DNA from 3 places in the Streptomyces sp. BJ20 genome. Region 2 is predicted to be linked to each of the others. Evidence: riboswitches for the same ligand, from Rfam matches in the RefSeq annotation. Region 2 holds a riboswitch; each other region holds the start of a gene.
What was found. A riboswitch is a leader RNA that binds a small molecule or an ion and turns the genes downstream of it on or off. The one in region 2 is predicted to bind thiamine pyrophosphate.
Positions count from the first base shown of each region.

Region 1: it holds a riboswitch for thiamine pyrophosphate, as region 2 does, so the genes downstream of both, MTR79_RS07505 (thiamine ABC transporter substrate-binding protein) here and thiC (phosphomethylpyrimidine synthase ThiC) in region 2, are expected to answer to the same signal.
Region 3: it holds a riboswitch for thiamine pyrophosphate, as region 2 does, so the genes downstream of both, thiO (glycine oxidase ThiO) here and thiC (phosphomethylpyrimidine synthase ThiC) in region 2, are expected to answer to the same signal.

Region 1 covers NZ_CP094918.1:1,589,578-1,599,154, reverse strand. The annotation lists gene MTR79_RS07540 (ATP-binding cassette domain-containing protein) at 1-159, shown strand, start outside; gene MTR79_RS07535 (hypothetical protein) at 141-1,472, shown strand; gene MTR79_RS07530 (VOC family protein) at 1,573-1,980, shown strand; gene MTR79_RS07525 (LAETG motif-containing sortase-dependent surface protein) at 2,295-2,969, shown strand; gene MTR79_RS07520 (maleylpyruvate isomerase family mycothiol-dependent enzyme) at 3,038-3,835, opposite strand; gene MTR79_RS07515 (ABC transporter ATP-binding protein) at 3,860-4,876, opposite strand; gene MTR79_RS07510 (iron ABC transporter permease) at 5,054-6,655, opposite strand; gene MTR79_RS07505 (thiamine ABC transporter substrate-binding protein) at 6,736-7,821, opposite strand; TPP riboswitch at 7,901-8,006, opposite strand; gene rlmN (23S rRNA (adenine(2503)-C(2))-methyltransferase RlmN) at 8,031-9,137, opposite strand.
Region 2 covers NZ_CP094918.1:7,342,103-7,351,679, reverse strand. The annotation lists gene MTR79_RS33140 (IclR family transcriptional regulator C-terminal domain-containing protein) at 1-237, shown strand, start outside; gene MTR79_RS33135 (SsgA family sporulation/cell division regulator) at 336-770, shown strand; gene MTR79_RS33130 (YibE/F family protein) at 842-2,419, opposite strand; TPP riboswitch at 2,492-2,681, shown strand; gene thiC (phosphomethylpyrimidine synthase ThiC) at 2,674-4,470, shown strand; gene MTR79_RS33120 (hypothetical protein) at 4,530-5,612, opposite strand; gene MTR79_RS33115 (VWA domain-containing protein) at 5,790-7,160, shown strand; gene MTR79_RS33110 (hypothetical protein) at 7,223-8,092, opposite strand; gene MTR79_RS33105 (metallophosphoesterase) at 8,276-9,370, opposite strand.
Region 3 covers NZ_CP094918.1:5,641,841-5,651,417, forward strand. The annotation lists gene MTR79_RS25505 (NAD(P)/FAD-dependent oxidoreductase) at 1-1,354, shown strand, start outside; gene MTR79_RS25510 (hypothetical protein) at 1,415-2,380, opposite strand; gene metF (methylenetetrahydrofolate reductase [NAD(P)H]) at 2,437-3,360, opposite strand; gene thiE (thiamine phosphate synthase) at 3,481-4,149, opposite strand; gene MTR79_RS25525 (Rv2175c family DNA-binding protein) at 4,749-5,114, opposite strand; gene MTR79_RS25530 (FAD-dependent oxidoreductase) at 5,182-6,417, opposite strand; TPP riboswitch at 6,513-6,623, shown strand; gene thiO (glycine oxidase ThiO) at 6,618-7,784, shown strand; gene thiS (sulfur carrier protein ThiS) at 7,781-8,002, shown strand; gene MTR79_RS25545 (thiazole synthase) at 8,005-8,799, shown strand; gene pknB (Stk1 family PASTA domain-containing Ser/Thr kinase) at 8,956-9,577, shown strand, end outside.

The DNA of each region.
Region 1 (9,577 bases), 5.8 Mb from region 2:
ATCACCGTGGTTCTCGCGACGCACGAGGCGCGGACCGCGGCACTCGCCGACCGTACGGTGTCGCTGCTCGACGGGCGGTGCGTGCGGACCGTGCACCTCCCCCCGGTCTCCGGACCGGCCGAGTCGGAAGGCCGGGCGGCGTGCTCGCTCTCCGTCTGAGCCTCGGGGCCCAGCCCGCCGTACAGGTCCGCCGGCTCCTCGTCGCGAGCGCCTCGGCCGGCACGGGTTTCCTGCTGCTGAGTGCACTCGGCCACGCGCTGAGCCACCCCGACCCCGCCGCCTCCGCGCTCCGGCTGGCCTGGTGCACGGCCCCGCTGGCGGCCACCGTCTATCTCGCGGTCGCGGTCGCCCGCACCGATCCCGCGACCCGGCCCCGGCCCGGTCTGTCGGCGGTCGGGCTCGGCCCGGTCAAGCTGATGGCCGTCTCCGCGGCGACCACGGCCCTGTCCTGTGTACTCGGTTCGGTGCTGGCGCTGCTGGTCTTCCTCCAGTTGCGCGGCGACCTGACCGGCATGTCCCTCGGCGGGGACGCGCAGGAGTTCCTGGCCGCCGGGCGTCCCCTGCCGCTGCCGGCCGCTCTGACACTGCTGGCCCTGGTGCCGCTGAGCGCGTCGGCCGCGGCGGCGATGACGCTGCGGCCGCGCGAGCCTGTTTCGGGCGCGGGCCGGGCGGCACGGGCGTACGGCCGGTTCGGCGCCTATCGGCGCACCCCGGTGCGGGAGTCCTTCGGCGCGTACGGGCGGTTCGGCCGGCAGCTCGGGGCCGCCGCGCGCGGGCGGCGCACGGACACGGAGGCGCCCGCGCGGGAACAGGACGGAGCACCGGCCGACGCGGCCGAGGTCACCGGCGCGGAGGCCGCCGACGGCTCCCCCGCCGTCGTCCCGCCCCCGGTACCGACCGCCGCCCCGTCGGGGCTGCCCTGGGGGATCGCGGTGCTCGCGGTGGGGCTGGCGGTGGAGGCGCTGACGAGCCGTACCGGCTCCGAGGGCGGTCCGGCGGCGTTCCTCGGGCTGGCCCTCACCTCTCTCGGACTGGCCCTGGTCGGCCCCGGGCTCACCCATCTGTGCGGCCGGCTGCTCCAGGCGGTGCGGCCGGGTGCGCTGCGGCTGCTGGCCGGGCGGGTGCTGATGACGGAGGCGGCGCGCATCGGACGCCCGCTGGGCGTGGTCTGCGCCGTGGTGTCGGCCGCGTACGCGATGGCGTCGCTGCACGACCGGGACGACCCGTCGGCCGGTCCGCTCGTGGTGCTCGGGGTGCTGCTGGTGGCCGGCTGCACGGTGGCGACGCTGCTCACCGCGGCCGTCGAGGCGAAGCAGGCGCACGCGGACACCACGGCCTCGCTGCGGCGGCTGGGGGCGCCCGCGGGGACACTGCGCCGGGCCGCCGCCCTGCGCGCGGCCGCGCTGCTCGCCCTGTTCGGGCCGCTCACCGTGGCGGTGGCCGAGCTGTCGGCGTGGCCGCTGGGCGGCTGAGCCGAGACGGCCGAAAAAACCTTCCCCCTGGGCGATGAGTTCCGCTCGGCCCCGGGGTCTACCCCCTCGAACGGCAACACTTACAGGGAGAGGCCCCGTCATGTACCAGCAGATGATCTTCGTGAACCTGCCCGTCGAGAACATCGACGCGTCGCGGACGTTCTACACGGCGCTCGGCTACTCCATCAACGAGCAGTTCAGCGACGAGTCCACGGCGTCCGTCGTGATCAGCGACACGATCATCGCGATGCTGCTGACGAAGGAGAAGTACGCGCAGTTCACGAAGAAGGAGATCGCGGACGCCCGCACGAGCAGCGAGGTGCTGCTGGCGCTGAGCGCCGAGAGCCGGGAGAAGGTCGACGAGCTGGTGGAGAAGGCCCTGGCGGCGGGCGGCTCCGTGGCCGGCGACACCCAGGACCTCGGCTTTATGTACGGCCGCTCCTTCGATGACCTCGACGGCCACACCTGGGAGGTCGTCTGGATGGACCCGGCGGCCGTGGAGGGCTGAGGCCAACGTAGGGTGGCGGCAGGGTTGTCGCCCTGCCGCCGTCCCAACTGCGCCTCCGTTCACGGTCGGTGACCGTTCTCGGACGCTGCGGCCGGATCGATGCGGTCCCAAGGGCGCGTAAACGTGCGGGTGGTTAACAAATAGGCAAAGCCCGGGTCCCCGGTAGGCATATGCGTTGACACTACTTATGCGGCGCTTATAGACCTGGGAGCCTCATGGGAGTGCTGATTCTCCATCACGCCTCCCTCAACCCCCCGCATTTGCGCATCATGTAAAGGACAAACGTGGCAGTTCTGTCCGTATCACGCCGTACCGTGACCCGCTCCGTGCGCGCCCTCGGCGTCGTCTCCGCGTCCGCCGCGCTCGCGCTCGGTGCCGCCGGCAACGCCGCGGCGTGCAACATCAACGAGTTCTCGGCCGAGGCCAAGTGCGACGGTGACAAGGGCGTCATCACCGTCACCGACGTCGACCCGGCCGGCGTCCCCGCGACCGTGACCGTGTTCCTGCAGAACAACGGCGCCGACATCGAGAAGGTCGGCGAGCAGGTGGTCCGGGGTTCCAAGGAGGGCACCACCATCACCTTCGAGGAGGACTGGAAGCCCAACGCCGAGTACCGCATCCACGTCACGGCCAAGCCGTACGTGGACGAGGACATCAAGCCGAACCTGGTGACGCCGTCGACGCCGTGCAAGGAGGACGAGGAGGAGTCCCCGGCCCCCGAGCCGACGCCGTCGGAGGAGACCTCGGCCCCGGCCGAGGAGAGCGAGGAGCCGAGCCCGGCCCCGTCGGAGAGCGAGAGCGAGAGCGCCGCTCCCCCGGCGGACACGTCGGACAACGCCCCGTCCCCGGCCGGTGAGTCCAACCTCGCCGAGACCGGCGCCAACTCCAACACCGGTGTGATCGCCGGTGTCGCGGCCGCCCTGGTCGCCATCGGTGGCGGCGCCGTCTTCTTCGGCATGCGCCGCCGCGGGGCGAACAGCCAGCGCTGACGCCTCACGGAAACGCCTGCGGCCCGTCCCCGAGACCGGGGGCGGGCCGCTCGCCGTCGAGGTGGCCGTCAGCCGAACGTGGCCCGCTCCAGCCAGTGTTCGAGCACCGCGCGCTCACCGAGGACCTCGATGCGGGGGTCGTCCAGCGGGACGCGGCGGTAGAAGGCGAGCAGCACCCAGGTGAGCGGCCCGCGCAGCGCGACCGTGGCCTTCTCGTGGCCATGACTCCAGGACACCCCCTCCTCGTCCAGCCTGATCAGCCACTCCGCTGCTCCGTCGGGCGCGGTGTGGGTGGCGTGCAGATGGATCGTGCGCAGGGGTCCGCGCAGCCCGTGCACCTCGTCGTCGGGCAGTGTCCGCTGCGCCCACTCCACGATCTCCAGCCACTCGTCCACCGCGTCGGCGGCCACCTCGGGCGCGACGTCGTAGGGCAGTCCGGCGGCGAGCGTGGCGTCCGCGCGGTGCACGGTCACCTCATGGGTCATACGGCGTGCCCAGAAGCCCGCGTTCGCGACGCCCGCCCAGCTCCACACCCGGGCGTCCGGCCCGGCCTCCCTCAGCGCGCCGACGACGAGGTCGCCGCTCTCCGCCAGCCAGGCGTCCAGCGCGGCGGCGTCCCCGCGCGCCTCGGGCCCGTCGAAGCCCGGCACGTCCTCCTCGGGGGTCTCCCTCTCGGCCCCGGTCCGCACCATCAGGGCCACCCAGCGCAGGGCGCCGCCGAGATGCCGTACGAGCTGTTCCAGTGACCAGTCGGGCGTGGTCGGCACGGCGCGGGACAGGTCCGTCCCCGAGGTCACCACCGACCTCAACTCGCCGACCTGATGGGCGATCTCGTCGCAGTAGCGCTCGTGGGCCAGACGTGTCATACCGCTCACCCTAGGCAGCGACGATCAGCCCAGCACAGCGATTTCCGCGCCGTCGAACTCCACGCCGGTGACGTCCCCGACCTCCGGCGCGTCCCTGAGCGCGCAGGCCGCCTCCAGCGGGGGCGCGTCCTCCGGCTGGAGGCGCACGGCGACATGAGTGCCGCGGAAGGTGCGCGCGGTCACCGTGCAGCGCAGTCCCTCCCCGGCCGGGACCAGCCGTACCCCGGCCGGCCGGACCAGCAGCGGCCGCGTGCCCTCGGGGGCGTCCCGCGGCACCGGCACCTTGCCCCAGGGGGTGACGGCGACGCCGTCGGTGACGGTCGCCTCGACGACGTTCTCGAAGCCGAGGAAGCGGGCCACGAAGGCGTCGGCGGGCCGCTGCCACACCTCGAGCGGCGTGCCGGACTGGGCGATCAGCCCGTCGCGCATCACCACCACCCGGTCGGCGAGCGCGAACGCCTCGCCCTGGTCGTGCGTCACGGCCAGGACCGTGGTGCCCAACCGGCCGAACAGCTCACGCAGTTCGACGACGAGCCGCTCCCTGAGCGACCGGTCGAGCTGGCCGAGCGGCTCGTCGAGCATCAGCAGCCGCGGGCTGGGCGCGAGCGCGCGGGCCAGCGCCACCCGCTGCTGCTCACCCCCGGACAGGGCGGCGACGCCCCGCCCGGACGCACCGGGCAGCCCGACCAGGTCCAGCAACTCCCGCACGCGTCGAATCTGTTCGGCGCGCGGCATACCGTGCATGCGCAGGCCGAAGGCCACGTTGCCGCCCACGTCCCGCTGCGGGAAAAGCTGGTGGTCCTGGAACATCAGCCCGACGCCCCGCCGGTGCGCGGGCACACCCGCCTGGTCCCGTCCGTCGAGCAGGATCCGCCCGGCGTCCAGCGGCTGGAGTCCGGCGACCGCGCGCAGCAGTGTGGACTTGCCGCTGCCGCTGGGCCCGAGCACGCACACGATCTCGTGCTCGGCGACATCGAGGCCGACGGAGTCCAGCACGGCCCGGCCGCCGAAGCGGACGGTCGCGTCCTCGAGACGCAGCAGACTGTCCGCGGGCGGCCGGCTGCCGGCGGGCGGCGGGCTGTCGGTGGGCGGCGGGCTGTCGGTGGGCGACTGGCTGACGGCGGGCGGCAGGCTGTCCGCGGGCGGCTGGCTGCCGGCGGGCGGCCGGCTGTCGGCGGGCGACTGGCTGCCGGTCGGCGGCTGGCTGTCGGTCGGCATCTAGAACTCCCCCGTCCGGTCGGTCCGCAGCCGCTCCAGCACCAGCAGAGCCACGGCGCACACGATCATCAGAATCGTCGACAGGGCCATCGCCTGCCCGTAGTTGAGGTCCCCGGGCCGTCCCAGCAGCCGTGCCACGGCCACCGGCAGGGTGGGGTTGTCCGGCCGCGCGATGAACACCGTCGCCCCGAACTCCCCCAGCGACACCGCGAAGGCGAACCCGGCGGCGATCAGCAGCGCCCGCCGCACCAGCGGCAGGTCCACCTCCCGCCACGCCCGCCACGGCGACGCCCCCAGCACCGACGCCGCCTCCCGCAGCCGCACGTCCACCGCGCGCAGCACCGGCAGCATGGTCCGTACGACGAAGGGGACGCCGACCAGCGCCTGCGCGAGCGGCACCAGGATCCAGGAGGCGCGCAGGTCCAGCGGGGGTTCGTCGAGGGCGATGAGGAAGCCGAAGCCCACGGTCACCGCGGACACGCCGAGGGGCAGCATCAGCAGCGCGTCGAAGCCGCGCACCAGCCGTCCCGCGTCCCGCCGGGTCAGCGCGACGGCGGCGAGACCGCCGATCACCACGGCGATCACGGTGGCGGTGACGGCGTAGCGCAGGGAGTTGCCGATCGCCTCGATCGGGGCGACCAGGAAGACGCCGCCGTCCGCCTCGGTCAGCGCCCGGTAGTAGGCGAGGCCGGCACCGCCGAAGGACCGCTGCACCAGCACGGCGAGCGGCAGCAGCAGGAGGACGACGACCGTGGCGACGACTCCGCCGAGCAGCGCCCACTGCCCGGCCCCGCGCGGGCGGCGGGCGGTCACCGAGGCGTCGACCAGCCTCAGCGCGGTCTCCCGGCGCCGCACGGTCCAGGCGTGCAGGGCGAGGATCGCGCCGACGGCGACGAACTGGATCAGCGTGAGGACGGCGGCCGTGGACAGGTCGAAGAGGTCGGCGGTCTGCCGGTAGATCTCCACCTCCAGGGTGGAGAAGGCGGGTCCGCCGAGGATCTGCACCACGCCGAACGACGTGAAGGTGAAGAGGAAGACCATCAGCGCGGCGGCGGCCACGGCGGGCGCGAGCGCCGGGAGGGTCACGGTCCGCCAGGCGGTGAGGCGGGAGGCGCCGAGCATCTGCGCGGCCTCCTCCTGCCGCGGGTCGAGCTGCGCCCACAGCCCGCCCACGGTACGGACGACGACGGCGTAGTTGAAGAAGACATGGGCGAGGAGGATCGCCCAGACCGTGGTGTCCAGGCGCACGCCCCACAGCTCGTCCAGCAGCCCGCCGCGCCCGACGAGCGCCATGAACGCCGTGCCGACGACGACCGTCGGCAGCACGAAGGGCACGGTGATCACCGCGCGCAGCACCTGTCTGCCGGGGAAGTCGAAGCGGGCCAGGGCGTAGGCGCCGGGCAGGGCGATCACCAGGGTGAGGGCCGTGGAGAGGAGCGCCTGCCAGGTGGTGAACCACAGCACCTGGCGGATGTCGGACTGCGCGAGCACGTCCACGATCCGCCCGGGCTGCCAGCCGCCGTCGGCCTTCAGCCCCCGGGCGACGATCGCGGCGACCGGATAGGCGAAGAAGACGGCGAAGAACGCGGCCGGCACGGCCATGAGGCCGAGCCGGGCCGCGTTCCGGCGCCACCAGCCGGGGCGGCCCGGGCTCGCCTCGGGCGGGCTCACGTCGGGCGGGGTCACTTCAGTACGAGCGAGGTCCACGACTTGACCCACTGGTCACGGTTCTCGGCGATCTTCGCCGGGTCCATGGTCCGCGGCTCCTTCGCCTGCGGCCCGAACTTCACGAACTCCTCCGGCACCTGGGCGCCCTCACGCACCGGGTAGACGAACATGTTGAGCGGCATGTCCTCCTGGAAGGTCTCGCCGACCATGAAGTCCAGCAGCGCCTTGCCACCCTCGGGGTTCTCGGCGTTGTTCAGCAGGCCCGCGTACTCCACCTGCCGGAAGCAGGTGCCCTCGGCGACGCCGGTGGGCGCCGTGTCGGGCCGCGGGTCGGCGTAGATCACCTCGGCGGGCGGCGAGGAGGCGTACGACACGACGAGCGGGCGGTCGGCCTTGGCCTTCTTGCCGCCGGCCGAGCCGGAGAACTCCTCGTTGTACGCCTGCTCCCAGCCGTCGACGACCTTGACGCCGTTGTCCTTGAGCTTCCCCCAGTAGCTCTCCCAACCGTCGTCCCCGTACTCGGCGACGGTGCCGAGCAGGAAGCCGAGACCGGGCGAGGAGGTGGCGGCGTTCTCGACGACGAGGAGATCCTTGTAGGCGGGCTTGACGAGGTCGTCGAGGGATTCGGGCGGGGTCAGCTTCTTCTTCTCGAACCACGCCTTGTCGTAGTTGACGCAGACGTCACCGGTGTCGACGGGGGTGACCCGGTGCTCTTCCTCGTCGACCCGGTACTCGGGCAGGATCAGGTCGGAGCCCTTGGCTTCGTAGGACTGGAAGAGGCCGTTGTCGAGGGCGCGGGACAGCAGGGTGTTGTCGACGCCGAAGAAGACGTCGCCCTGGGGGTTGTCCTTGGTCAGGATCGCCTTGTTCACGGCCTGCCCGGCGTCGCCGTCCTCAAGGACCTTGAGCTTGTAACCGGACTGCTTCTCGAAGGCGGCGACGACGTCCTCGGACACGGCCCACGAGTTGTGACTGACGAGGGTCACCGTCTTGGAGCCCTCGCCGCTGCCGCCGCCGTCCCCGCCGGACGACCCGCAGGCGGACAGCGTGACGAGCCCCAGCCCGACGGCCAGGACGGTGACCTTCTTGGTGATGCCCACTTGATTCCTCCTGGAGTGACCAGGAAGAGACGCGGCCCTGCCCGGGATCCCCGGTCGGGGCCCGGGCAGGGCGCAACAGCTCGAGTGATGACCGATCTCCCTACCCAGAATGACCTGGGCCAGGTTCGGAGGGTCTGCGGCCGGTGCCGCACTCTCAGCGCTGTGGCGCTCCCCTGTCGGAATATGCAGATGTGTTGACGCCGGTCAGACTACCGCTCGGTGGCGGCGAGCTGACCACACGCCCCGTCGATCTCCTGACCACGGGTGTCCCGGATCGTCACCGGCACACCGTGCGCGGCGATCGCCTCGACGAACGCCTTCTCGTCCTCGGGCCGCGACGCGGTCCACTTGGAGCCGGGCGTCGGGTTGAGCGGGATGAGGTTGACGTGCACGGGACGCCCCTTGAGCAGCCGCCCGAGCCGGTCACCGCGCCACGCCTGGTCGTTGATGTCCCGGATCAGCGCGTACTCGATGGACAGCCGGCGCCCGGACTTCGCCGCGTACTCGAACCCGGCGTCGAGCACCTCGCGCACCTTCCACCGCGTGTTCACGGGGACGAGGGTGTCGCGGAGCTCGTCGTCGGGGGCGTGCAGCGAGATCGCCAGCCGGCATTTGAAGCCCTCGTCGGAGAACCGGTGGATGGCCGGGACGAGCCCCACCGTCGACACGGTGATCCCGCGCTGCGACAGGCCGAGGCCGTCGGGCTCGGGGTCGGTGAGGCGGCGGATGGCGCCGACGACGCGGTTGTAGTTGGCGAGGGGCTCGCCCATGCCCATGAACACGATGTTGCTGAGCCGCGCGGGCCCGCCGGGAACCTCGCCCTCGCGGAGCGCCCGCATGCCGTCGACGATCTGGTGCACGATCTCGGCGGTGGACAGGTTCCGGTCCAGCCCCGCCTGCCCGGTCGCGCAGAACGGGCAGTTCATGCCGCAGCCGGCCTGCGAGCTGATGCACATGGTGACCCGGTCCGGGTACCGCATCAGCACGGACTCGACGAGCGTCCCGTCGAACAGCTTCCACAGCGTCTTGCGGGTCGTCCCCTGGTCGGTGGACAGGTGCCGCACGACGCTCATCAGCTCGGGAAGCAGCGCTTCCTGCAGCTTGCCGCGCGAACCGGCGGGGATGTCGGTCCACTGCTCCGGATCGTGCGCGTACCGCGCGAAGTAGTGCTGCGAGAGCTGCTTGGCACGGAACGGCTTCTCACCGACCGCGACAACCGCCTCCTTGCGCTCGGCAGGCGTGAGATCGGCAAGATGCCGCGGCGGCTTCTTGACTCCGCGCGGCGCGACGAATGTAAGTTCTCCGGGCTTAGGCATGGCTGTACCAGTGTCGCAGATCCGGATGGGTGAGCTGCGGGTGTCGGCTGCCACACCTGTCGGCGTTGGTCGTCGATGGTCGCCCTTGGGTGCCCTCGGACGGCCCAGAGACGGCCCAGGGATGATCACTCGCCTGCTGCGAGCCACTCGTCGAGCCGGACCTTGACCTGGTCCGCACCCAGGAAGACCGCATTACTTAAAACGACCCCAAGCGTCGGGAAGCCAACTCCATGCGGCACGGATGTGAGCGTCACCAGCGCTATGGCGTCGTTCGCCCCCCGGCTACGCGCAGGAGAACGCTGGAGGGGTGCCGAGCCTTGACCTCGACTGCGTTCCGGGTCCTACAGACAGGGCCGCGTCGATTACAAGCAGACCCACAAGGTGGAACTTGTGGGACATGATCTCAGTCGTGACACGCTCTGATTTTTGTGTATCATGAC
Region 2 (9,577 bases):
GCGAGCCTCCTGCGGCGCCTTGAACGCGCTCGGGAGACCGACGTGGTGATCGAGCGTCAGGAGTACGCGCTGGGGACGGTGTGCGCCGCGGTCCCTCTCAGGGTCGGCGCCGCGGCGGCCTCCGTGGCCGTCTCATTGCCCGTGCACCAGGCCGACCGTCTCCTCCCGACGATCCAGCGGCTGCAGGCCGAAATGCGCTGCCTGCTGGGCTCGCTGGCGCTGTCTATCAGTATCTGAAAACTCACTCCTTGTGATCTGCTGTGTACGTTCAGCAAGATTCCCTTTGGTGCCAGGGGCCATGTCCGGCCAGTCCGCGGCGAATGACGGGGTAGGCGATGCGCGAATCCGTACAGGCAGAGGTCATGATGAGCTTTCTCGTGTCGGAAGAGCTTTCCTTCCGCATTCCGGTGGAGCTGCGTTATGACACCTGCGATCCCTACGCGGTGCGGCTGACCTTCCATCTTCCCGGGGACGCCCCGGTGACGTGGGCGTTCGGCAGAGAGCTGCTGGTCGACGGCGTGGGCAGGCCCTGCGGCGAGGGCGATGTGCGGGTCGCGCCGGTCGACCCCGACACCCTGGGCGAGGTGCTGATCCGGCTCCAGGTCGGGAGCGACCAGGCGCTGTTCCGCTCGTCGACCGCCCCGCTCGTGGCCTTCCTCGACCGCACCGACAAGCTGGTGCCGCTAGGGCAGGAAGGGGCGCTCGCCGACTTCGACGCCCACCTCGACGACGCGCTCGACCGCATCCTCGCGGAGCAGAGCGCCGGCTGACGCGTTGAGCCGACCGGGTGGGCCGGTGGCGTAGCGCTTCGGTGAGCCCCCGGCCCCCACCTGTGGCTGGGTCAGCGTTTGCGGCGGCGACCGCGTCCGCCGCGCGCCATGGACGGCCGGGGACCCGGCGCATGGCCGACGGCCTGGTCGTGCGCCGCCGTCTGCCCGGGCACCGGGGCACGGTCCGCCGGGCGGTCCGCCGACACGACCAGCGCGGCCAGGGCCGTGGTCACCGGTACCGAGGCCACCAGGCCGATCGAGCCGATCAGCGTGCGCACGATCTCCTCCGCGACCAGTTCGCTGTTGGCGACCGTTCCCACACCGCTCTGCGCCACGGAGAACAGCAGCAGCAGCGGCAGCGCGGCGCCCGCGTAGGCGAGGACGAGGGTGTTGACCACGGACGCGATGTGGTCGCGGCCGATGCGGATGCCCGCGCGGTACAGCGCGCGGCGGCCCATCGTCGGGTTGGCCTCGTGCAGTTCCCACACGGCCGACGTCTGGGTGACCGTCACGTCGTCCAGGACGCCGAGCGAGCCGATGATGACACCCGCGAGCAACAGGCCGCTCATGTCGATGTCGGGATAGAGACCGTGGATCAGGCCGGTGTTGTCGTCGGTGTTGCCGGTAAGGGCCGACCAGTCGATGAACACCGATCCCAGGATGCCGATCAGCAGCAGCGAGACCAGGGTGCCGAGCACCGCCACCGAGGTGCGGGCCGACAGCCCGTGACAGAGGTACAGCGCGAGCAGCATGATCAGGCTCGCTCCCACGACCGCCACGACCAGCGGGTTCGAGCCCTGCAGGATCGCCGGCAGGATGAAGAAGTTGAGCACCAGGAAGCTGACCGCCAGCGCGACCAGCGCCATCACGCCCCGCAGCCGGCCCACGGCCACCACGGCGAGCGCGAAGACACCGGCCAGCAGTGCCAGCGGGAAGCGGCGGTTCACATCGGCGACCGAGTACTGGAGGTCCTCCGGCGCCGAGGGCTCGTAGGCGACGACGACCCCCTGGCCCTGGCTCAGCTGCCGCGACTGGTCCGGCTGCACGATCTCGGTGAACGTCCGGCCCTTGTCCTTGCCGGTGTCGACCCGGATCGTCGCCTTCTTGCAGGTGCCGTTCGCCTGCTGCTGGGCCGAGGACCCTTCGGCGGTGGAGGTGTCACCGGTCGGGACGCCGGCCGAAGGGTTCGCGGAGGCGCAGTCCACCGCGACCACCTCGGTGACCGTGCCCTGCTGCGTCTGCCGGTCGAAGCCGACGCCGGTGCGTTCGTGGGCGGGAGCGCCGCCCGGCCACAGCACGGCCAGGCCGACGAGGACCGCCGCGGTGAAGGGGATGAGGACCGCGGCGATGACCTTGCGGAGATGGCGGGAGACGGGGGCGGCCGGACCGTGACTGTGGCTGTGCCCGTGGCTGGGGACCGGAGCATGACCGTGGCCGCGCCCATGGTCGTGCCCCGTCGTCGTGGGCGGGGTGTCACCCGGCGTCCCTGGCGTGGCCGAGCCCCGGTGCGAACCGGTGTGTTCGTGCGATCCCGTGCGTCCCGGCCCGGGACCGTGCCCATGCCACTGCCCGGGGCCGTGCCCGGGCTGGGCGTCGGCACCGTGCGGTGGCTCGGACGGCGGGAACGGAGGCGGAGAGTTCGAGGTCACCGACCGATCATCGCAAGAAGGAAGGGGGCCCTCTGTTCAGCGCGCCAGAAATGACGCTAGCGTGGAGGCACCTTTTGTACACGCGGGAGCTCGGAGCACCGGGCTGAGAGGGCGCTGACCTCCGTCCCAGCGATGTTCCACGTGAAACATCACCGACAGCGGGTGATGTTTCACACGGGGCGTCGGCAGACGGAAGCCGCTGCGTCGACCGCCGAACCTGTTACCGGGTAATGCCGGCGTAGGGAGTAGGTCTCATGACCAACAAGGACACACGCACGCCTGCCTCCACGCAGAACCCGACCGAGACGTCGGAGGCCGCGGAGGCCGGGAAGTCCATCGGCTGGCACAAGGCGTACGTCGAGGGCAGCCGCCCCGGCCTGCGGGTGCCGGTCCGTCAGGTGCACCTCACCAACGGGCAGTCGGTCACTCTGTACGACACATCGGGCCCGTACACCGATCCACTCGTCGACACCGACGTCCGCCGGGGACTGGCCCCGCTGCGCGAGAACTGGATCGTCGCCCGCGGCGACACCGAGGAGTACTCGGGCCGTCCCGTCCGTCCTGAGGACGACGGGATCAAGCACACCTCGCCGCGCGGGGGACTGCGCAACCTCGACGCGGTCTTCCCCGGCCGGCCGCGACTGCCGCGCCGGGGCCGTGAGGGGAAGGCCGTCACGCAGCTCGCGTACGCGCGCCGGGGCGAGATCACGCCCGAGATGGAATTCGTGGCGATCCGGGAGAACGTCTCCCCCGAGGTGGTCCGCGAGGAGATCGCGGCGGGCCGCGCGGTGCTGCCGGCCAACGTCAACCACCCGGAGAGCGAGCCGATGATCATCGGCAAGCGGTTCCTGGTGAAGGTCAACGCCAACATCGGCAACTCGGCGGTCACGTCCTCCATCGAGGAGGAGGTGGAGAAGATGACCTGGGCGACCCGCTGGGGCGCCGACACGGTCATGGACCTCTCCACCGGCCGCAACATCCACACCACCCGCGAGTGGGTCCTGCGCAACTCCCCCGTCCCCATCGGCACCGTGCCGCTCTACCAGGCGCTGGAGAAGGTCGACGGCAAGGCCGAGGAGCTGACCTGGGAGATCTACAAGGACACGGTCATCGAGCAGGCCGAGCAGGGCGTGGACTACATGACGGTCCACGCGGGCGTCCGGCTCGCGTACGTGCCGCTCACCGCCAACCGCAAGACGGGCATCGTCTCGCGCGGCGGGTCGATCATGGCGGCGTGGTGCCTGGCGCACCACAAGGAGTCGTTCCTGTACGAGCACTTCGAGGAGCTGTGCGAGATCCTCGCCGCGTACGACGTGACGTACTCGCTCGGCGACGGTCTGCGGCCGGGGTCCATCGCGGACGCCAACGACGAGGCGCAGTTCGCGGAGCTGCGCACGCTGGGCGAACTGAACCGGATCGCCAAGCGGCACGACGTGCAGACCATGATCGAGGGCCCGGGACACGTCCCGATGCACAAGATCAAGGAGAACATCGACCTCCAGCAGGAGATCTGCGAGGAGGCGCCGTTCTACACGCTCGGCCCGCTCACGACGGACGTCGCGCCCGCGTACGACCACATCACCTCGGGCATCGGCGCAGCGATGATCGCCTGGTGGGGCACGGCCATGCTCTGCTACGTCACGCCGAAGGAGCACCTGGGGCTGCCCAACCGGGACGACGTGAAGACCGGCGTGATCACCTACAAGATCGCGGCCCATGCGGCCGACCTCGCCAAGGGGCATCCGGGCGCCCAGGAGTGGGACGACGCGCTGTCCGACGCGCGCTTCGAGTTCCGGTGGGAGGACCAGTTCAACCTGGCCCTCGACCCGGACACGGCCCGTGAGTTCCACGACGAGACCCTCCCGGCGGAGCCGGCGAAGACGGCGCACTTCTGCTCCATGTGCGGGCCGAAGTTCTGCTCGATGAAGATCTCCCAGGACATCCGCCGCGAGCACGGCGGAAGCCGCACGGAGATCGAGGAGGGCATGGCCCAGAAGTCCCGCGAGTTCGCGGAGGCGGGCAACCGCGTGTACCTGCCCATCGCGGACTGACGGAGGTGAGGCGGTGCCGGCGGCCACACGGATGTCGGCACCGCCGCCCTGCCGGCGGCTCAGAGCACGTCGGCTCTCCAGACCACCAGACCCGCCCGCTCCGCCTGGTCGAAACCCACCGCGAACGGCTTCTCAGCCTGGCCCGTCACCACGTGAATGCTGCACTGCGTGACGCTTTCGCCCGTCGGGACAGTCGCGAACATCCAGTCGGAAGGGCAGCCGGGGACCTCCGAGTCCACGAAACTGTGGCTCTTCTCCGGGATCTGCCGACCGTGCTGCGTGAGGAGGCGAATGCGACCGGACTGGTCGTTGTAGAGGTCCGACGTACCGGTGTTGGTGTAGGTGACCGAGACGTAGTACGGCACGCCGTGCCGCTCCTCCGCGGTGAGCGGGAGATCCGGGCCCTTGACGTCTGCCGTGCTGCCCCGGCGTACGGACACCAGCGTGGCCGGCAATTCGAGGATGCCGTCCGCGTCGGCGTCGTGCCGGACGGGGATGACGTCCCCTGGCTCCGCAAGCCCGGCGGACACTGTCTCCAGGCCGCCGTCGACGGGCCAGACCGCGACGGCGCCCGTCTCGTCGAGGTAGCCGCCGGCGTAGTGCATCACCGACAGCACGCCGACGCCCTCGGGCAGTGCGTAGGTCACGCAGGTCTCGTAGGAGGCGCCGGGCGCCAGTGTCTCCGGCGGGAGATTCGCGCACGGCAGATCGACGCCCCCCGGCCTCCCGCCACTGACGTGGACCTCTTGCCCGTGTTCCCAGTCGGTGCCGATGAGGAGGAGATCGCTGTCCACCATGAAGGCGTCGGGGATCGTCCTCGGGCTGGTGTTGGTGACCTCGAAGGTGAGGTAGTGGGGAACCGTCCCCTTCAGCCCCTCGTCCACACGGTCCCCGCGCATGTCCTCCTCGGTGCCCCGGACCAGGCTCCTGACCGTGATCCGGACCGCGTGCGGCCGGTCGTCGGCGTCCGTGTGGACGACGTTCCGCGCGTCGGCCTTCACCGGCAGGTCGATCCAGGAGGTCGGCCTCTCCGGAGTCCGTTCCGGCGCCCCGCCCGCGTCGCTCTCCCCTGCGCACCCGGCGAGGAGAGACAGCGCCACCACGCCGACGGCGGCCTTCCCGAGCTGGCTGGACAGGCGCATCGAGCTTCCTTGCTGTACAGGTGACCGGGAGGCGCCCGGAGGACTGACGCATCGTAGGACGCCGTGAGTGACCCGACGGCCGGGGTGGGGGGACTGCCGGTCCCGGTTGCACGACGTGCCGGGGCGGCACCCGTGGGTCACCTCGTGGAAATCGGCGGGTGTGGGCAGACTGGGGCCATGGCTGTGTGGGCGATGAGCAAGGGGTCCAACTGTTCCGTCGAGGCGCCCGTGGTGCGGGCCGAGCTCGTATGGGCGGCGGGGCCCGGGGTGCCCGACATCGACGCGTCGGCCCTGTTGCTGACGTCGGTGGGGCGGGTGCGTGACGACGGGGACTTCGTGTTCTACAACCAGCCGCGGCACGCCTCCGGGGCCGTGCGGTACCTGGGCAAGCAGCATGCCGACGGGACCGCCACCGACACCGTCGAGGTGGACCTGCGTTCGGTGGAGCCGGCCGTCGAGCGGATCGTGCTCGGGGCGTCGGCCGACGGCGGGACGTTCGGGCAGGCGCCCGGACTGGTGCTGCGGCTGCTGGACGCCGCCTCGGGCGCCCCGATCGCCCGCTTCGACATGGCGGCCGGGTCCGAGACCGCGTTCATCGGCGGCGAGCTGTACCGGAGGCAGGGCGCCTGGAGGTTCCGCGCGGTCGGCCAGGGGTACGCCTCCGGCCTCGCCGGACTCGCCACGGACTTCGGCATCACCGTCGACGACCCTGCCCAGGCGCCCCTCGTCGCCGTGCCGCTGCTCCCTCCACCGGCCGCCCCGGCGCCGCCCCCGTCCGGCGCCACCCGCCTCAGCAAGGGCGAGGAGCAGCTGCCCGTCGACATGCGCAAGCGGCTGTCGCTGCGCAAGGAGCAGGTCGCGGTCAGTCTGCGCAAGCACGGGGCCGCCGACGTCACCGCGCGCGTGATCCTCGTGCTGGACGCCTCCGGGTCGATGTCCTTCCTGTACTCCAAGGGCGTCGTCGCCGACGTCGTCGAGCGGATGGCGGCGGTCGCCGCACAGCTGGACGACGACGGGGAGATGCAGGCCTGGACGTTCGCCACCCACCCCGCCCGGCTGCCGGACCTGCGGCTCGGGGAGCTTCCCGAGTGGCTGCGGCTGCACGTCCGCGTGGGGGAGATCTCCCTGTTCCGGCGCAAGCGCAAGAGGGGCCTCGACCCGAGCCAGGCCGACATGCGCGACGTGGGCATCCAGAACGAGGAGCAGAAGGTCATCGCGGAGGTGCGCGCGTACGTACGGGAGAACCCGACGTCCGCCCCCACGCTCGTGCTGTTCTTCTCCGACGGCGGCGTCTACCGCAACGCCGAGATCGAGACGCAGCTGCGTGAGGCCGTCGAGGAGCCCGTGTTCTGGCAGTTCGTGGGACTCGGGCACGCCAACTACGGCGTGCTGGAGCGGTTCGACACGCTGCCCGGGCGGCGCGTGGACAACGTCGGCTTCTTCTCCGTCGACGACATCAGCATGGTCCCTGACGCGGAGCTGTACGACCGGCTGCTGTCGGAGTTCCCGCAGTGGATCAAGGCGGCGCGCGGGGCGGGCATCCTCTGACGCCCCGGCCCCGGGACGTACGCCGGCCGTCCGGCGTGCGCCCCGTCGCGCTGCCGTGGCGGCTACTCCGGCTGGTGTTCCGGACCGCCGAAGTCCGGGCTCGAGTAGTCCGGGCTGGAGTAGCTGGGGCGGGTGCCCCGGTGCCTCCCGTCGTCGGGGCTGGAGAAGCCCGGCCGGTCGTACCCCAGGTGCGGGATGCGGCTGGTCGGGGCGTTCGGCGCCGTGTGCTGCAGCGCCGTGGCCCCCGTCGGGTCGGCGAGCGCCTCCCGCAGGAACGGCACGATGCCCCGTTCCAGCAGCGCCTCGCGCCAGGCGTCCCTGGCCTGGGCGACCTCCTCGTCGAGTTCGCGGTACGTCCCCCCGAGCGCCGAGGGCTTGTTGCGCAGCGCGGTGAGCAGGAGGCCCGCTCCGGCGACGAGGATGGCGACCGCCGTGACCGCGCCGAACACCCAGCCGGTGGTCAGCATCGTCCCGGCGAACTCGTTCTCGGAATCGAGCGTCCGCAGCACGAAGCCGACGAGCAGGAATATCGCGGCGGCGGTCCCGGCCAGGACCGGCGCCAGGACGGCGACGACCGCCGCCACCCCCGCTCCGGCGGCCTCGGCCATCTCGCCCATCGACGCGGCGAATCCCGCCGCGCCGCCGGCGCCCGGCTCACCGGTGCCCGCGTCGCGCACGGACGGGTCGACCGTGGGCGGCCTGCGGGCCTCCTCGCGGACCTTCACGTAGTGCTGGTACTCGGTGGCCGCGGCCGCGCTGATGAGCGCGGTGGCGCTGAGCGCCATCGTGCGCAGTTGCTCCGAGTTGAGCCGCTGTCCCACCGCGGCCAGCTCCGGGTTGTGTGGTGCGGAGCGCAGCGCCTCATCGAGAATCCGCTCGTAGTCCTGGCGGTCCTCGCTCAGCAGGTGCTGCGGAACGCTGTTCATGTGCATCCCCCGATGCTCCGTAGGGCTTGGGGCTCGGCATGCTGACGAGCCGTCGGGCAGAAACGGAGGGGAGCCTGCTACGGATAAGCCGATGGTAGAGCGGTGACGGCGCGCGGTGACAGGGGGTCTGCGGAAATTGCCGTCCCCGGGATGCGGCCGAGGGGCGTCTCAACAGGGCCCGCGCACCCCTCAGTTGGTCAACGGCAACTTCCGTACCAGCAGTTTTCCTGCCATCGTCACACCGCCGTCCATCGCGATGGCGAGTCCGTCGGCGTACACGTGCGGTTCGGCCACCGTGGGGCCGCCGTCGTCCTCGCCGTCCTCGGAGCCGACCTCGCCCAGCAGATACGGGATCGGGCTGTGGCCGTGAACGACCCGGGTGCCGCCGTACGTATGGAGCAGGGAACGCACCGCGTCGGCGCCGCCCTCGTCCCGGAAGGAGAACCGCTTGGTGAACTTGCGGAACAGGTCCCAGACCTCGTCGGCGTCGTTGCGGGTGAGGGTCTCGCGGACCGTGTCGTTGACCTCTTCGATCGAACGGCCGTAGTCGAGGTAGGCGGTGGTGTCGGAGTGCAGCAGCAGATGGCCGTCGACCTCCTCGACGGCGTCGAGGCGTGCCATCCACTGCAGGTGGTGGTCCTGGAGGCGGTCCATGTCGGTCTTCTGGCCGCCGTTCAGCAGCCAGGCGGCCTGGAAGGTGGCGGTGCCCGCGCCGGAGTTGACGGGCGTGTCGCCGAACCGCTTCGCGCCGAGCAGCAGCAGCTCGTGGTTGCCCATGAGGGCCTTGCAGTACCCGCCGGCCGCGGCGGCCTCGGCGGACAGCCGCATCACCAGGTCGATGACGCCGATGCCGTCCGGACCGCGGTCGGTGAAGTCGCCGAGGAACCACAGGCGCGCGGTGCCGGCGCACCAGTTGCCCGCGGAGTCGATGAGTCCCTGCTCCTGGAGGGCGGCCACCAGCTCGTCCAGATAGCCGTGGACGTCGCCGACCACGTACAGCGGGCCCTTGCCGGTGGCGGGCTGCGGGGCGGGCGCGGTCACGGGGTCGACGGTCACCTGGACCGTGTCACCCCGGTTGATGACGGGGAGGTCCCGCTGGGTCGGCGTGTACCCCTCCGGGTACGCCTCCTCGGCCGGCGGGACGACGTCACCGGGGTGGGTGCTGCTGTGGACGTACGGACCGGTCTCGTGGACGTACGCGGGCACCCGGAAGTCGCGCAACGTCGCCGTCCGCTCCACCTCGGGTCCCTGACCGGCCCCCTGAGTCATCGACCCCTCCACCATCGCGCCGCATCTGCACCGCGTCGGACTGCCTGGTCGCAGCGGCCCGCGGTGTCGTGGGCCCATCATAGGAATGCGGATCGCGCCGTGTGATGACCCAGGGGTGGTGAATCAGAACAGGACTCCGGTTCATCGGGGTTTTCGCCCCGTTTGCGGGGGTCTCCGGCCTGTCGAATGGTGTTCGACACCGACGCCCGGGCGTTCCCCCGG
Region 3 (9,577 bases), 1.7 Mb from region 2:
GCGGGACGGGTTCGTCTTCGACACGGGCCCCGGGCTGCTGCCGCTGCCCGCCGTCTACCGGGACCTGTTCGTGAAGACGGGCCGGGAGCCGCTGGAGGAGTGCGTCGAGCTGGTGCAGGCCGACCCGTCGTCGCACCACGTCTTCGCGGACGGCACCCGGGTATCCCTGCCGAACGCCTCCCGCGCGGGCGTGGTCTCCGCGGTGGAGGAGGCGCTGGGCGCGGACGCGGCGCGGCGCTGGGGCGACTTCCTGGTGCGGGCCCGCGAGGCCTGGGACCGGGCGCGCCGCCCGCTGCTGGAGGAGCCGCTGTGGCCCAACTGGGAGGTGCTGGCCGAGCGCGAGCCCTACCCCGCGGTCCCGCACCGGCGGCGGCTGCGCCTGCGCAAGGCGGCCACACTGGCCGAGGTCGGTGAGTGGGAGCTGCGCGACCCGCGGCTGCGGGCGCTGCTGGAGAGCCACGCCCTGGCGTTCGGCCTGGACCCGCGGACCACGCCGGCGAGCGCGGCGGTGCTGCCGTACATGGAGCACGCCTTCGGCACCTGGTACGTGCGGGGCGGGCTGCGGGAGCTGGCGCGGGCGATGTACGAGCGGTGTCTGGCCCGCCGGGTGGAGTTCCGGTTCGGCGCGGAGGTCACCGCGGTGCGGGAGAAGGACGGCCGTGCGGCGGGCGTGGAACTCGCCGACGGCACGACGGTGGAGGCGGACCTGGTGGTCGCCGGGGTCGGCCCGGGGCTGCTGGAGCGGATGTGCGGCACGCGGCTGCGCGGGGAGGGCGAGGTGCCCGCCCGGCGGGAGGGGGCGAGCCGGACGACGGTGCTGCTGGCGCTGCGCGGTACCCGCCCGGAGAACACCCCGCACCGGACCGTGGTGCACACCCGGGACCGTGCGGCGGAGCTGGACGCGCTGTCCGGCGGCGGACTGCCCGGCGAGCCGACGGTGACCGTGTTGCGGCCGGACGACCCGGCGCTGGTCCCGGACGCCGCGCACGAGGCGGTGACCTTGACGGCGGTGACGCCCTCCGGGGCGGACGGCGTCGGGGAGTTCGCGCAGCGGATGGTCACGGCCGCGGCGCGGGCGGTGCCGGATCTGCGGGACCGGCTGCTGTGGCACGAGGTGCGCACGCCTCAGGAGGTCGCGCGGGAGACGGGCGCGGAGGGCGGTGCGGTGCCGGCGCCGGCGCTCGCCGCGGCGGACGGCCGGTTCCTGCACGCGTCCAACACCACGCGGCTGCCGGGGCTGTTCACCGTCGGCGGCTGGTCGCATCCCGGCGGCGGGCTGCCGCACGCCGGGATGTCGGGGGCGCTGGTCGCCGGACTGATCGTGGAGGGGCCGGACTTCCGCGGCTCCCAGTGAACGCGGGCCGCGGCACGGGCGGTTGAGGACGTCCTCGGCCGCCCGTGGCCGCCCGCCCGCTCAGTAGCGGTACTGCTCGTCGTACCCGTTGCCCTGGGTGCCCTGCTGCTGGCCGCCGTCCTGGTACGGGTACTGCTGCTCCGGCGGGAGCTCGCCGCCGTACGGGTCGTCGGCGCTGCGCTGCTGCGGCACCCACAGGCCGCCGGCCGGGGTCTCGCCCCCGTAGCCGCCCGTCGCGTAGGGATCCTGGGCCGCGTAGCCCTGCTGGGCGTACTGCTGGTCCGTGTAGCCCGTGTCGTACGTGCCGCCGCCGTAGGTGGTGTTGCCGACGTACGGGTCGGAGTACGCGGCGTACTGCTGACCGGTGTCGTAGCCCTGCTGCTGCCCGTAACCGGAGTAGTCGTAGGCGTAGTTGGGGTCGGCGGTCTGCGCGGTCGCGGCGTACTGGTCCTGGCCCGCGTACTGGTCCTGGTTCGCGTACTGGTCCTGGTTCGCGTGCTGGTCCTGGCCGGCGTAACCCTGGTCGCCGTAGACGCCGTAGGAGCCGGTGTCGTCGGGCATCGGCTGCGGCTCGTAGACGGCGGTGGACTCCGCGGCCGTCTGGCGGTCGGCGGCCGGCGTGAAGACGTCGTCGCGGTCGTAGTCGTCGTCGGCGCCGTAACCGGCCGTCACGGGACCGGTGTCGAACGCGTCGGCGCGGTCGCCGGACGCCTCGAGGTCGGTGACCTCCGGCGTCGGTTCGTCGCGGCGCCCCTTCACGGCGGACAGCAGCGGCGCGTTGACCGCCCAGCCGGACTGGAAGCCTCGGCGGAACGACAGCGTGACGTAGGTCTGCCCGACGGCGAAGGCCGCGGCGCCCAGTCCGATCACCACCACGGACGGGATCAGCACGCCGAACACGACGCCGAGGAACCCGACGAAGGCGAGCAGCCGCCAGCGCAGGCGCGCCTTGTACTGCAGCAGCACCTCACCCAGCAACCACAGCGCGACGATGCCGAACGCGATGTAGAGGACCGTCCAGCCCATGTACGCCCCTCTCCCAGTGGTCGCTACGCAGTGTGTCGTATGCGCGTGCGACCGGTCTAGGCCTGCGGCGGGTGGTGCAGACCCAGGTTCTCGTAGATTTCCAGCGTCGCCGTGGAGTTGTTGAGCGTGATGAAGTGCAGACCGGGCACTCCTTCGGCCAGCAGCCGCGCACAGAACTCCGTGGCGAAGTCGATACCGATGGAGCGTACCGCCGCCGGATCGTCCTTCGCTGTGAGGATCCGCTCTTTCAGGGCGTCGGGGAACACCGCATTACTGAGCTTTGGCAACCGTTCCAGCATCTTCACGCTGGTCACAGGCATGACCTCGGGAATCACGGGCGTCTCGCAGCCCGCTGCGTCGACTCGGTCACGCAGCCGCAGGTACGACTCGGGCTGGAAGAACATCTGCGTGATCGCGTAGTCCGCGCCCGCCCGGCACTTGTCCACGAAGTGGGCGACGTCGGCGTCCCAGTCCGCGGACCGCGGGTGCATCTCGGGGAAGGCGGCGACGCCCACGCAGAAGTCGCCCGACTCCTTGATGAGACGGACCAGTTCGGCCGCGTAGGTGAGGCCCTGGGGGTGCGGGACCCAGGCGCCCATCGGGTCGCCGGGCGGGTCGCCGCGCACGGCCAGCATGTTGCGGATCCCGGCGTCGGCGTACTGGCCGATGATGTTGCGCAGTTCGGCGACGGAGTGCTCCACCGCCGTGAGGTGGGCGACCGGGGTGAGGGTGGTGTCGGCGGCGATCCGCTCGGTCGCCTTCACCGTGCCGGCGCGGGTGGAGCCGCCCGCGCCGTAGGTCACGGAGACAAAACTGGGCGCGACGGCCTCGATCCTGCGGAGCGCGTTCCAGAGGTTCCGCTCGCCCTTCTCCGTCTTGGGGGCCCAGAACTCGAACGAGTACGTCGTCTTCCCACTGGCGAGCATGTCGCGCACGGTGCGTGCGCGGTCCGTCCTGGTGGATGCGGTTCCGAGGGCCATACGGGCAGGGTAGCCACGGGTGGGCGGCCCCCCAACCAGAAGCGGGATATTTGTCTGATTTGCCGACTTGCCGTCCACAGTGTGGACAAACTTGAGACGCCCTGGTCTCCGCGGCGCCGGTCAGCCGGCGTCCGCGGCCTCCCGCACGCGACGGGCCAGCTCGGCGGCCGCGGCGCCCGGGTCGTCCGCCTCGGAGAGGGCGCGGACCACGACCACCCGGCGGGCGCCTGCGTCCAGCACCTGGTCGAGGTTGGCGAGATCGATGCCGCCGATCGCGAACCACGGGCGGTCGGTGCCGAGCCCGGCGGTGTACCGGACGAGGTCCAGGCCGGGCGCGGGACGGCCGGGCTTGGTGGGGGTGGGCCAGCAGGGGCCGGTGCAGAAGTAGTCCACGCCGGGCTGGACGGCGGCCGCGGCCGCCTCCTGCTCCGCGTGGGTGGAACGGCCGATCAGGGTCCCGTCGCCGACGATCGCGCGGGCGGCGGGGACGGGCAGGTCGCCCTGACCCAGGTGGAGGACGTCGGCGCGGGCCGCGTGGGCGACGTCGGCGCGGTCGTTGACCGCGAGCAGTTTGCCGTGCCGGGCGCAGGCGTCGGCGAGGACCGCCAGGTGCTCGAGCTCCTCGGCGGCCTCCATGCCCTTGTCCCGCAGCTGCACGATGTCGACGCCGCCGGCGAGCACGGCGTCCAGGAACTCCGGGAGGTCGCGTTGGCGCTTGCGGGCGTCGGTGCAGAGGTAGACGCGGGCGTCGGCGAGGTGGGTGCGCGGGCTGTCGGTCGTGGCGGTCATGTGGGTCCCCCGGGGGTCGTCGCGTCGGCACGGGCCGGGCGGGCCCGTCGGCGGAACCCTATGCGGTGCCTGTCGGCGCGCGGGCTCCGGGAGCGGCGGCTCGCGCCGCTCCCGGGCGGGGTGTTCCCTGCGGGTGCGTGAGGGTGGGCGCGCGGTTCCCCGCGCCCCTGGGGACGTCTGCCTCCTGCGGGTGCGTGGGGGGTGAGCGCGCAGTCCCCCGCGCCCCTGGGGACGTCCGTCGCCCGCGGGTGCGTGGGGGTTGAGCGCGCAGTTCCCCGCGCCCCTGAGGGTGTCACCCGGGAGCCGGTCGGACCCTGCGGGCGGGCCCGGGCCGCGCGCCGTCCGTCGCCTGCGGGGCCGTCAGGGTGAGCGCGCAGTCCCCCGCGCCCCTGGGGACGTCCGTCGCCTGCGGGTGCGTGGGGGTTGAGCGCGCAGTTCCTCGCGCCCCTGAGGGTGTCACCCGGGCGCCGGTCGGACCGTGCGGGCGGGCCCGGGCCGCGCGCCGTCCGTCGCCTGCGGGTCCGTGGGGGCTGGGCGCGCGGTTGACCGCGTCCCTCAGGGAAGGGCCACCGCGTCCCTGAGGGGTTACGGGTCGTCGGTCAGACCGCGAGGGCCTGGGCCCTGCGCTTCACCTCCGTGCCGCGGTTCTCCGCGAGGGCCTGCGCGGGGGTGCCCGGCAGGCTGGGGTCGGGGGTGAAGAGCCACTCCAGCATTTCCTCGACCGTGAAGCCGTCGTCCCGCAGGAGCGTCAGGGTCCCGGTCAGGCCCTTGACGACCTTGTCCCCGTCGATGAAGGCGGCGGGGACGTGCAGCGCGCGGTTCTCACCGCGGCGCACGGCGATGAGCTGGCCCTCCTTGACCAGCTGCCGGACGCGCGTCACCTCGACGCCGAGCTTCTCGGCGATGTCGGGGAGGGTGAGCCAGGCGGGGACGAGAGCATCGATCTTTGCGTCAATCTCGGTCACGGGACAAGCCTGCCACCTGCCACCGACAGTCGGAAGTCAGCCCCGTCCCAGCGCGCGGGCGAGTCGGTCAGACCGTCGCCGACTTCAGCGGCCGCGCCGGGTCCGCCACCCGCTCCGGATCCAGTGCGACGCCCGACTCGATCAGCCGCCGCCCCTGCGCCAGGTCCCGGGGCCGCCCCACCGCGAGCAGCGCGGCCAGCCGGTCCCCGCGCAGCCAGCACACGCTCCACGCCGGGTCGGCCGGGTCGCCGCGCCACACCGTGCGGTCGGCGTCCGCGTGGTGACCGGCGTACTGCACGAACCGCCCGAACTGCTCGGACCAGAAGTACGGCACCGGGTCGTACACCTCGCGGCCCTGGGCCCCGCCGACGATGTTCGCGGCGACCGTACGCGGCCCCTGGAGGGCGTTGTCCCAGTGATGGACGAGGAGGCGCTCGCCGTAGCGGGCGGACGGGAAGGACGCGCAGTCGCCGACGGCGTACACGTCGGGCAGGGAGGTCGCCAGGTGCGCGTCGGCGACGACCTCGCCGTGCGCGCCGAGGGCGATCCCGGACCCGGCCAGCCAGGCGGTGGCGGGACGGGCGCCGATGCCGACGACGACCGCGCCGGCGGGCAGCCTGGTGCCGTCGTCGAGGAGCACGGCGCCGGGCTCGACGCGCGCCACGCGCGCGTGGGTGCGCAGCGTGACGCCGGCCTCCGCGTACCAGGCGGTCATCGGCTCGGCCACCTCCGCGGGCAGCACGCCCGCCAGCGGCCGTTCCTCGGCCTCCACGACGGTGACCGCGCAGCCCGCCTCCCGGGCGGCCGTGGCGAACTCCGCGCCGATCCAGCCGGCGCCGACGACCACGATGTCGTGCCGGGCGGCGAGCACCGGCCGCAGCCGTTCGGCGTCGTCCAGGGTGCGCAGCAGGTGCACGCCGGGCACGCCCTCCGCGCCGGGCAGCCGCAGCGGTTCCGCGCCGGTGGCGATCACCAGCACGTCGTACGGGACGGGTCCGGCCTCGGTGTCCAGTGCGTGGTCGCCGGGGCGCAGGCCGGTCACCTCGCAGCCCAGCCGCAGCTCGACCCCGAGCTCCTCGAAGTCCACGTCGAAGGCGGAGCTCTCGGCGGTGCCCAGCAGCACCGCCTTGGACAACGGCGGCCGGTCGTACGGCTGGTGGGGCTCCGCGCCGATCAGCGTCACTTCGCCGGCGAAGCCCCGCTCCCGCAGCGCCGCCGCGGTCTGCACGCCCGCCATGCCCGCGCCCGCCACCACGACCCGGCGCGGCGCGGCCCCTCCCGGTTCCTGCGTCTGCTCGCTCACCCGCTCACCATAGACACCCGTGCCCGCCACGCCGGACCGCTGCCGCGCGGGGTCCCTTACGGGTGCGGCTCGGCGCGGGCTAGGGTGGCTCGCGTACACGCACTCGCGGGAGCCCGGACGCACCGGGCTGAGAGGGAGGCTGGCGGCCTCCGACCGTACGAACCTGATCCGGGTCATGCCGGCGAAGGGAGGAGACGCCCATGTCGCCCACGCGTACCGCAGACGTCCTCGTCGTCGGGGGCGGGATCATCGGTCTGGTGACGGCCTGGCGGGCCGCGCAGGCCGGTCTCGCGACGACGGTCGTGGACCCCGATCCGGGAGGGGGCGCCGCCCGGGTGGCGGCCGGGATGCTGGCCGCCGTCACCGAGCTGCACCACGGCGAGCAGATGCTGCTCGGCCTCAACCTGGCCTCGGCGCGCCGCTACCCCGAATTCGCGGCCGAGCTGTCCGACTGCACCGGCCAGGACCTCGGCTACCGCCGCTGCGGCACCCTCGCCGTGGCGCTGGACGCCGACGACCGCGCTCATCTGCGCGAACTGCACGCCCTGCACGAGCGTTCCGGACTGGACTCGCAGTGGCTGACCGGGCGGGAGTGCCGGCGCCTGGAGCCGATGCTCGCGCCAAGTGTGCGCGGCGGGCTGCGGGTGGACGGCGACCACCAGATCGACCCGCGCCGGCTGGCGTCCGCGCTGCTCACCGCCTGCGAGCGGGCCGGCGTCACGCTCCACCGCGCCTGGGCGGAGCGGCTCGTCGTCACCGGCGACCGTGCGACCGGCGTGGTCACGGCGGACGGCGGAGAGCTGGGCGCGGGCCAGGTGGTGCTGGCGGGCGGCAGCTGGAGCGGGCGGCTGGCGGGCGTCCCCGCGGAGGTGCTGCCTCCGGTGCGTCCGGTGAAGGGGCAGGTGCTGCGGCTGACCATGCCGGACCGTCCCGGGCCGTTCCTGAGCCGCACGGTGCGGGCGGTGGTGCGCGGCAGCCACGTCTACCTGGTGCCGCGCGAGAGCGGCGAGCTGGTGATCGGCGCGACCAGCGAGGAGATGGGCTGGGACACCACGGTCACCGCGGGCGGTGTCTACGAGCTGCTGCGCGACGCCCACGAACTGGTGCCCGGCCTCACCGAGCTGCCACTCAACGAGACGCTCGCGGGACTGCGCCCCAGCTCACCCGACAACGCGCCGCTGCTCGGCCCGACCCGCCTCGACGGGCTGCTGCTGGCCACCGGGCACCACCGCAACGGCGTGCTGCTGACGCCCGTCACCGGCGACGCCATGGCGCGGGTGCTGACCGGCGGCGAGCTGCCCGACGAGGCCCTCCCGTTCACCCCGCGGCGCTTCGGCGCCCCCGTCCTCGCGGAGCAGTCCGTATGAACGCCCCGGTCACCACGGTCACCGTCACCGTCAACGGCGAGCCCCGGGAGGTGCCGCCCGGCACGGCCCTCGACCTCGTCGTGAGGTCGCTCACCACGGCCCCCTCAGGGGTGGCCGCCGCCCTCAACGAAACCGTCGTCCCGCGCGCGCAGTGGCCCGCCACCCCCCTGTCCGAAGGGGACCGGGTGGAGGTCCTCACCGCCGTCCAAGGAGGCTGACCATGGCCGACGATCCCCTCGTCCTCGGCGGCCGGACCTTCACGTCCCGGCTGATCATGGGCACCGGCGGGGCGCCGAGCCTCGACGTGCTGGAGCGGGCGCTGGTGGCGTCCGGCACGGAGCTGACGACCGTCGCGATGCGGCGGGTGGACCCCACGGTGCAGGGGTCGGTGCTGTCGGTGCTGCGGAAGCTGGGCGTGGAGGTGCTGCCGAACACGGCCGGCTGCTTCACCGCCGGGGAGGCCGTGCTCACCGCGCGGCTGGCCCGGGAGGCGCTGGGCACGGACCTGGTGAAGGTGGAGGTCGTGGCGGACGAGCGCACGCTGCTGCCGGACCCGGTGGAGCTGCTGGACGCGGCGGAGACGCTGGTCGACGACGGGTTCACGGTGCTGCCGTACACCAACGACGACCCGGTGCTGGCGCGGAAGCTCGAGGACGTGGGCTGCGCGGCGGTGATGCCGCTGGGCTCGCCGATCGGCTCCGGCCTCGGCATCCGCAACCCGCACAACTTCGAGCTGATCGTGGAGCGCGCGGGCGTGCCGGTGATCCTGGACGCCGGGGCCGGCACGGCGTCGGACGCGGCGCTGGCGATGGAGCTGGGCTGCGCGGGCGTGATGCTGGCGTCCGCCGTGACCCGCGCCCAGGAGCCGGTGCTGATGGCGTCCGCGATGCGGAGCGCGGTGGAGGCGGGGCGGCTCGCGCGGCGGGCCGGACGCATCCCCCGGCGCCACTTCGCTCTGGCGTCCTCGCCGGTCGGGGGCCGGGCGGAGCTGGACCCGGAACGGCCCGCGTTCTGACGACGGACGGCAGCGTTCCGGTCCGTCCGGGGAACCGGCCTCGGGGCCTGTGCCCCGGATGCGATTCGGACGCGGCCGGGTAACACAGGTCACAGGTCCGCTCCAACGGCGGTTGAACGGGCCGGGGCTGTCCTCGCGGACTCGTAGACTCGCTGCGTGGACACGACCCTTCAGGACCCGCTGGTCGGGCAGGTGCTCGACGGCCGCTACCGCGTCGAGGCGCGGATCGCCGTCGGCGGGATGGCCACGGTCTACCGGGCCCTGGACACCCGCCTCGACCGCATCCTCGCGCTCAAGGTGATGCACCCCTCCCTGGCCTCCGACGCCGGCTTCGTGGAGCGCTTCATCCGCGAGGCCAAGTCCGTCGCCCGGCTGGCCCATCCCAACGTCGTCCAGGTCTTCGACCAGGGCACCGACGGAGGGTACGTCTACCTCGCGATGGAGTACATCCCGGGCTGCACCCTGCGGGACGTGCTGCGGGAGCGCGGGGCGCTGCAGGCGCGGGCCGCGCTGGACATCCTGGAGCCGGTGCTGGCCGCGCTTGGCGCCGCCCACCGCGCGGGGTTCGTGCACCGCGACATGAAGCCGGAGAACGTGCTGATCGGGGACGACGGTCGGGTCAAGGTCGCCGACTTCGGCCTGGTCCGCTCGGTGGACACGGTCACCCACAGCACGGGCACGGTGCTTGGCACCGTGTCGTACCTGGCCCCGGAGCAGATAGAGCACGGCACCGCCGACCCCCGCGTCGACGTGTACGCCTGCGGCATCCTGCTCTACG